One region of the Gudongella oleilytica genome, then DNA from elsewhere that is predicted to be linked to it. Evidence: riboswitches for the same ligand, from Rfam matches in the RefSeq annotation. Region 1 holds a riboswitch; the other holds the start of a gene.
What was found. Region 1 has a riboswitch for cyclic di-GMP ahead of EC328_RS09040 (transglutaminase-like domain-containing protein). Riboswitches for the same ligand answer to the same signal wherever they lie in the genome.
Positions count from the first base shown of each region.

Region 1 (4,141 bases):
AGGTTCCTTGCTACCCTTATTCTGGTGCTTACAACAACATCATTGTAATCGGCGTCTGAAAGCCACTTAGTCATTGCTCTCACCTCTGTCCTTAAGCTCCAGCTGTTCCCTGACCCTCTTTATCTCATCTCTGATGACAGCTGCTTTTTCATACTCCTCAGCCGAGACAGCCTGCTCCAGCTGTCGGGTCAGCTCCTCGATATCCTTTTTCAGCTTCAATCTCGGGAAACCTCTTTTCGGCATCTTTCCCCTATGCTGAGTGTGTCCATGTATACCCTTGATCACGCCTTTAAGCTCATTTCCAAATGCCTCATAGCATTTTGCGCATCCAAGCTTGCCCGTTGCCTTGAACTTCTCATAGCTCAACCCGCATTCGGGGCATCTGGTATTTATTGCTAATCCCTCAAAAAGCTTGTGAAGCGGAAATTTACCTCCTATCTGGTCCTGGATACCTGCTGCACATATCTCACAAAGATGGTGCTCCTCAACTAATCCATTTATTACTCCCGTATAATGCACTCTTGCTTCTCTTTTTTTACACGATTCGCAAAGCATGACCATTCTCCTTATTTAATCTATAAGCACCAGTAGTATATTCCTCAAGACAGAAGCCCTTATGGCATTCTTGCTCCTTGCATCGCAGTCGAATGCACGATCGCTTATAGCAGCACGTACAATTTCCGCCTCTTTCTTATTTATTATGCCTTCCTCATTAAGTGCTGTTATGATCTCATTAGCCTTATGCTCAGTTATTGAATCTCCAAGGATGTTCTTCAGTATGTTGTTGATGTTGAGGTCATCCTGAAGCCTTACTTTTACTATCTTAATATACCCACCGCCGCCTCTTCTACTCTCGATATAGTATCCTTTATATGGGCTGAATCTCGTACTCAAAACATAATTGATCTGAGATGGTGCACAATCAAAATAGTTGGCCAGTTCATTCCTCTGTATCTCAATAATGCCGTCAGCCTGCTCCAACAGCTCCTTGATAAAGCTTTCAATGTTGTTGCTGAGTCCAGCCATATGATCAACTCCTTCCTGACTTTGACTTTCTTTGTCTTTTACCCTAAAAAATAACGCTTATTCAGCGTTATTTTAATACTCTTTAGTTTTTGTATAATCGACTGGATCCTGAAGCATTTCCCGTTCTATGCCTGCACTCTTATAGGCTGCATCGTAGGTTGTATCTATCAAGTGCCATTTACCGTCTATAAGGACCTCGTTCCAGGCGTGATACGCAGCAAGGTCGATCCTATAGCCCTTCACAAGCTTTGTTGGGATACCATTAAGACGCATCAGTCCTGCAAATAAAGCTGCGTAGTCGTAACATATACCCTTCCCGGAATCGATTGTATCGTCTATATTAGGAATATAATCCGCTTTCAGTGTGTTGATCTTATCAAAGTCGTAGCTAATGTTTCCGGTTATATAGGAATACACCGCACTGAGCTTTTCAGTGTCAGTCTTCTCACTTAGCCTCAATGCGTTTGAAAGCTCAGTCAGCTTCAAGGAACCGCTCCAGTAAACAGGCTGTGCCGATTCAATATATGAAGGATCTCCAATGGAATGGACACTCTCAGTACCTATAACCTGATATCTGTTTCCTTCAATATTCTTTAGTATCTTTATGGTGTATAAGCCTTCCCCCAGCTGCAATGGAATGGCTTCTCCTGCTCTTGTCAGGGGATAAACGTAGTTTTCGCCGCTCTTTTCAACCATTATTCTCATATCCGGACCATACAGAGCACTTTCTATCATTGCAGTGCCTTTTCCAGATGCGATTATATCATATGATGCGTCTCCAAAGGAGCTTGTCGAAAACCCAAATAAAAAGACAAATACCAACAGAAGGCAAATAGATCTACCCCGCACACTAAACTCTCCTTTCGGTAGCTGGCTGCCATTTCAGGCCCTATAGCTTTGCGTCCCTGGCTTTCGCCAGGTTTGCCTTTATCGTTTGACAGTTCAACGAGAGGATTCCTCCCTGTTACTTGTCAACTTAATTATACCACACAATAAGCTTTTGTAAACCATATAAAAGCCCGACTGATTTGATCAGCCGGGCAGACAGACATTAATGATTCTCTCTTTCAGCCTTGTATTCGTTTATGATCTTTTCTGCAATCATCGCAGGAACTTCCTCGTACCTTGTGAATTCCATTGTGAAGCTTCCTCTTGCCTGAGTCATGGCTCTTAAGTCTATTGCATACTCAAACATCTCAGAATGAGGTGCCTCGGCAGTTATCTTTTGTGAACCGTCAGCCTGCTGCTCCATTCCAAGGATCCTTCCCCTTCTTTTATTCATATCGCCCATAACATCTCCCATGTATGCTTCAGGGATAACTATGTCAACCTTTACGATCGGCTCCAGAAGAACTGGCTTTGCAGCCTCCATACCCTTCTTGAATGCAAGCTGAGCAGCCAATTTAAACGCCATCTCGTTGGAGTCAACGTCATGATATGAACCGTCAAACAATGTAGCCTTAACGTTAACTACAGGACATCCGGCAAGAATACCATGCTCAAGCGATTCCCTCAAGCCCTTCTCAACTGCAGGCCAGAAGTTTCTTGGGACAGAACCTCCGAAGATCTCTTCAGCAAAAACGAATTCTTCTTCGCACGGCTCAAACCTTATATGAACGTCTCCATACTGACCAGCTCCGCCTGATTGCTTCTTATGCTTGCCCTGAACGGAAGCAGTTCCCTTGATTGTCTCTCTGTATGCGATCTTAGGGCTCTTAAGAAGTACATCTACCCCAAAGTTTTGCTTAAGCTTGTCGACTATAACAGCAAGCTGCATGTTTCCCTGCCCGCCGATAAGAAGCTGCTTGGTCTCTGTATTTCTTTCAATGACGAATGTTGGATCCTCATCCATAAGCTTATTGAGGGATGTACCGATCTTTTCCTCGTCGCCCTTGTTCTTTGGCTCAACTGCCATGAAAAGTGTGGGCTGCGGATAGCTTATCGTATCGTAAAGTGTTTGGTTACCCTTATCGCAAAGGGTATCTCCTGTCTGGGTATAGTTGAGCTTTGACGTCGCTCCAATGTCCCCTGCCTGGATCTCAGTAACCTCAAGCTGGTTCTTTCCTCTTAGAAGGAACAAGCCGCCCAGCTTCTCAGTTTTATCCTTGGTAGAGTTGAATACCTCTGTATCCTTTGTTATCTTGCCTGAAACGACCTTAAACAAAGTCAGCTTGCCTACGAACGGGTCAACGATAGTCTTGAAAACTACTGCTGAGAACGGTTCGCTGACATCGACCTTTCTGATTATCTCCTTGTCGTCCTTGGTTCCCTTGAAGGTCCCTACGTCTGCAGGAGATGGAATGTATTTCCGGATCATTTCAAGTAGGAAGTCAGCGCCGATCGTTTTCTCAGCTGATCCAACCACCAATGGTGCCAGGTCTCCAGATGCAACCGATGCCTTTATTCCCTTTTCAACCTCTTCAGGAGTGAACTCCTCGCCCTCGAAGTACTTCTCCATGAGTTCCTCGTCTGATTCAGCAATTTTTTCCATCAGGCTTTCCCTGATTTCCTCCACCGCTGATTTCATGTCTGCAGGGACAGGTATCTCTTTCCTTACCTTCCCGTTGTATTCATACGCTTTTCCATCTATAACGCTAACGAAGCCCCTGAAATCGTTTGACAATCCGATTGGAAGAGCAAATGGTATGATCTTCTCGCCCAGCTCTGATTTCAGATCCTCCAGCAATTTTTCAAAGTTTATATTCTCCTTGTCCATCTTGTTTACGAAGACGATCCTTGGAGTTGAATATTTTTCAAGATTTTTCCATGCTTTCTCCGTGCCCACCTCTATCCCTGAGGATACGTCAACAAGAAGAATTGAGCCTTCACTTGCCCTTTTGGCACCGTACATCTCGCCTACGAAGTCGAAATATCCTGGAGTGTCAAGCAGATTGAATTTATAGTTGTCCCACTCAATGGGGATAACAGATGTTCCGATAGAGACCTTTCTTGCGATCTCCTGTTTGTCGAAGTCAGATACTGTATTTCCGTCAGTTACCTTTCCTTGTCTTGTAGTAACACCTGTTGCAAAGAGGATTGCTTCAGTTAAAGTGGTTTTTCCGTTGCTGCTGTGTCCAAGCAAAGCTACATTTCTGATTTTATCCGTAGGATAAGC
Region 1 is NZ_CP035130.1:1,861,975-1,866,115, forward strand. Features, by position in the region: gene EC328_RS09025 (protein arginine kinase) at 1-74, opposite strand, end outside; gene EC328_RS09030 (UvrB/UvrC motif-containing protein) at 67-555, opposite strand; gene EC328_RS09035 (CtsR family transcriptional regulator) at 571-1,026, opposite strand; gene EC328_RS09040 (transglutaminase-like domain-containing protein) at 1,099-1,875, opposite strand; cyclic di-GMP riboswitch class I at 1,889-1,962, opposite strand; gene fusA (elongation factor G) at 2,078-4,141, opposite strand, start outside.

Region 2 (4,141 bases), 860 kb from region 1:
AAGTTCATCCACCATTTCCTTCCCGGTTTCAACAACATCCAGGAATTCTATTCCTTCTGTATTTTTAGGGTTTGACTTGTATTTGGTTTCATCGGTCCCTAATCCAAAAATACCAACCTTTAATCCATTGTCCATTGTATAGATCACGTAAGGATCAAAATCTGAATCCCCACTATCCTCATGGACTATATTTGCGCCAAGAATTGGAAATTCTGCCATTCCCTTAAGTTTCATCAATTGCTCGTAACCATAATTGAAATCATGGTTACCTGGAGTCATTGCATCAAAGCCCATTGCGTTCATGATCTCCACCATCTGCTCACCACTTGTCAGATTGACGATTGTAGTACCATGAAGTGCATCTCCTGCATTTAGAAACAGAAGATTTGGATCCTCTTCCTTAAGAAGATCTACCTTGGTCTTTAGCTTAGCAAAGCCAAGCTCCTTGCTGCCAGCATTTTCCTCTACTCTGCCATGAACGTCATTCACATGAACTATCGTAAGGGTCTGCACCTCCTCTGCAAATGCAAACTGATCAGGAATCAGCACAAGTCCTAACAATAACACAAATGACAATGCAAAGCTTATTACTCTTTTGTTTCGTAACATTAGCTCTCCTCCTTTTTTTGATCATTATTTCTAACACTCTTTGTATACCCTAATAAAGAGCAATTACCATACAAATAATTGAAATATGTCATTTTTGATAAGCTGTTTAACCATTTATTACTGTGGTATAAATAAGGAACAAGGGACACATAAAGGGCGAACCAAGCGAAAGCCTGGGGCGCAAAGCCAGAATCTAAAGCCTTAAGGCAATGATCGTGCGGCTGCTGTGTTTATTACATAGCAGCCTTACGCCTGTTTAAATATAATTGTACTATCTAACAAAACTTAATAAAACAAGGCAATATAAGAGTGAGGCGTGCTTTTTCTTTGTTACGCCTTCAAGCTGCTATGTATGATAGCAGCTTTTTGTATTTAAGGGGTTGGTGTATATGAATGTGTACTGTTTATGATTTGCAAAACTAAAAAATGAAAATGAAAGGAGAGAAAGTCATGAAACTAGGCATAAGAAAATTTCTGACCATCCTTGTAGCTTTATCAATGATATTAAGCATGCATGTATCTTTAGCTGCAGCAGGTGGCGGTAATCTTGAGCTTGGAGACCCTTATGAGTTCCTTGTTAAGTTTGAATGGAAAGGAAACGACTGGGAAGCAGAGGGAAACTCCAACGGTGTAACTGTAACGGGTAGTGCAATCAGCGTAAGCTTTAAAAGTGAAACACCCATATATGCAGTTGTAATTAAAGGGGCTACCGACAATGACACCGTATATTTTAATGGTGTTTACAGGGGAGAATTAGATAATTTAGGTTTAAGTAATCCTGGTGGAAACCCTGATATTTCCAATATATCCTTTTACACTATGACGGATGAGGAGCCTTGGGAAGGCACTATTAAGATAATAAAATCATTTGAAGAAGGTGATGATCATCCACTTTATGGGGTCTCGTTTACATTAAGTGATGGCCAAGGTTTCTTAGTTGATGAATCAACAAACAGCGACGGTGAAGCTGTATTCGAGAAGGTACCTGCTGGGACCTATACTTTAACAGAAAATGTTCCTCAAGGTTATACCAGCAGCCTTGGTAATGGTATTACAATCGAGCTTCCAGATGCTGCTGATAACCAAAATTATTTAGAAATTAGCGTTAAAAATTCCTTAATTGATGATGAGGAGGAGGAATTTGGAAGTTTGAAGGTCCACAAAGGGATCATGAGAATTAGCGGCAGCGTTGATGCAAATCTTGGCGATGGAGAGTTTAAAGTCAGACTGACAAGCCCACAGGGCGAAGACAGTGAAGTTAGAGAGCTTACAATTAAAAACCCTGCTGATCATGTAGTGTTTGAGGACTTGCCATTTGGAATCTATACTTTGGAGGAAATTGATGCATACCATCCTGAACTTGAGTTCAGCGACTACTATTTTGCGAATTCAGGAAATCAGAATCATGATGTGATAAGCAATGAGGTGACAATAGACAGCGAGAATGAAATCGAAATCTGGCTTATCAATAAGGTTGGAGATCCCTGGGAAGGAAATATCCGAGTAATCAAATCAATCCCAGGGGTACAGGCACCTAATGAATTGCTTGAAGGCTTCGAGTTCACACTTTCAGGACCTAACGATTATGAAGAGACTGCATCAACTGATGAATATGGCGAAGCAGAATTTACAGGACTTGCAGAAGGAGAATACCTCCTGGAGGAAGATGACTACGTGGGTTACACTTCAAGTATACCTGATGGTTTTACTATAGATCTTCCTTATGATGCAGATGAAGAAAATGATAACTATGCTATAGTTAGAGTTACTAATACACCAATACCTGATGATTGGAAAGGTGTAATAAGAGTCGAGAAAAGTATAACTGGTGAGGATGATCCTGATCTTTCGGGTATTGAATTCACATTATCAGCTGAGGGTATGCAAGACTTAACCCAATCAACCAACTCTTCAGGTATCGTCGAATTCATAAACCTACCTGAAGGGATATATACCCTTACAGAAGATGTTCCTGAAGGCTATAGATCATCTCTGCCTAGTGAAGGTCTTGAGATAGAACTCCCTGAGGAAGCAAATGAAAATGACATAGTTACCGTTCAGGTAACGAACAGATTAATTCCAGATGCTGAGCTTGGGGAAATTGAAGTTGCTAAGATCGTACAAAACAGGTTAGGTAGTACAATGACCAGCGACAATACAAGATTCTACTTCGAACTTCAAATGCTTGGAGAAGGCTGGATAACAATAGATTCTGGATCGATCCTGGGCAATGGCACTCTTGTATTTAATAATCTTGAGGATGGAGAATACAGAGTCAGAGAGGTAAATATTGACGATGATTTCAATTTGATCTCTCCAAATAACATTTTGGTCGAGATTGAAGATGGTTCCTCTGAGGAAGTTGAATTTGTGAACAGAGAGAGACCACTCCCACCGGATGATGATGACGATGACGAGGAAGAAGAGGATGAACCGGAGGATGAACCGGAGAATGAACCGGAGGTTCTTGAAATAACAGTAGTAGAACCCATTCCTGAAGCAACTCCTACTCCTGAGCCTGAGCCAGTTATAGAGGTTGTTGAAGAAGTAATACCATTAGCAACACTTCCTAAGACCGGCACATTTGATTCTTCTACACTTGGCGGAATAGGTGCAGCACTTCTTGGGCTTGGATTGTTGCTTAAGAAAAAAGAAGATTAGCGATTTAATAAAGTAATTATGGAGAGACTGCTTCTGCGGTCTCTCCATTTTTATAGAATTTGATGTTTCAAGAATTATAACTTTACACAACCAATAATATGGTATAATTATCTGGTAAATAGTAAGATTGGAGGTATGGAGTTGGGCAAGAAAAATAAATCATCTTCCTCAAAAAAGTTAAAATATGACTTGGCTTTGGTAGTGCCCTTAATCCTTGTAATCTCGATAGTTCCATTGATAGTCTACCTGAAGATAGTTCCTGTGGACGATGTGATGTTGTTGTTCACCAATGGAAAAGAGAATTTTGACTTTTTCTCTTATTTTAAAATGCAGTGGCTGCTCATAATAACCCTTTTAGGATCAATTTATTACGCAGTCCGAGCATTTTTAAGCGAAAACGTACTTATCAGAAAAACTAAAAGCTATTATTTAATGGCAGCATATCTTGTATTTGCATTGCTATCAACCCTTTTTGCAGAGTATAAGAGTGTTGCTCTCACAGGCTTTGTTGATCGCTATGAAGGCTTATTTGTTTTGGCTGCTTATATTGCCTTGACATTTCTGGCATTTAACACTATCGACAACGAAAGACAGCTAAAATCAATACTGGTTGCGCTAGGAATTTCATCAATTCTAATGACAATACTTGGACTCACCCAGTTTATGGATAAGGACTTCTTTATGACAGACTTTGGAAAAAGGCTGATACTCCCAGGAAGGTACGAACATATCGCCGATGAACTTAATTTTACATTTGCAGGCTCAAGGACCGTTTATGGTACACTGTACAACATAAACTATGTAGGGGTTTACATGAGTCTGGTGTTTGCTGTAAATAGCACACTTGCTATTCTACTAAAGTCTGATAAGT
Region 2 is NZ_CP035130.1:362,598-366,738, reverse strand. Features, by position in the region: gene EC328_RS01695 (5'-nucleotidase C-terminal domain-containing protein) at 1-609, opposite strand, end outside; cyclic di-GMP riboswitch class I at 755-838, shown strand; gene EC328_RS01690 (MSCRAMM family protein) at 1,060-3,270, shown strand; gene EC328_RS01685 (O-antigen ligase family protein) at 3,412-4,141, shown strand, end outside.
Region 2: it holds a riboswitch for cyclic di-GMP, as region 1 does, so the genes downstream of both, EC328_RS01690 (MSCRAMM family protein) here and EC328_RS09040 (transglutaminase-like domain-containing protein) in region 1, are expected to answer to the same signal.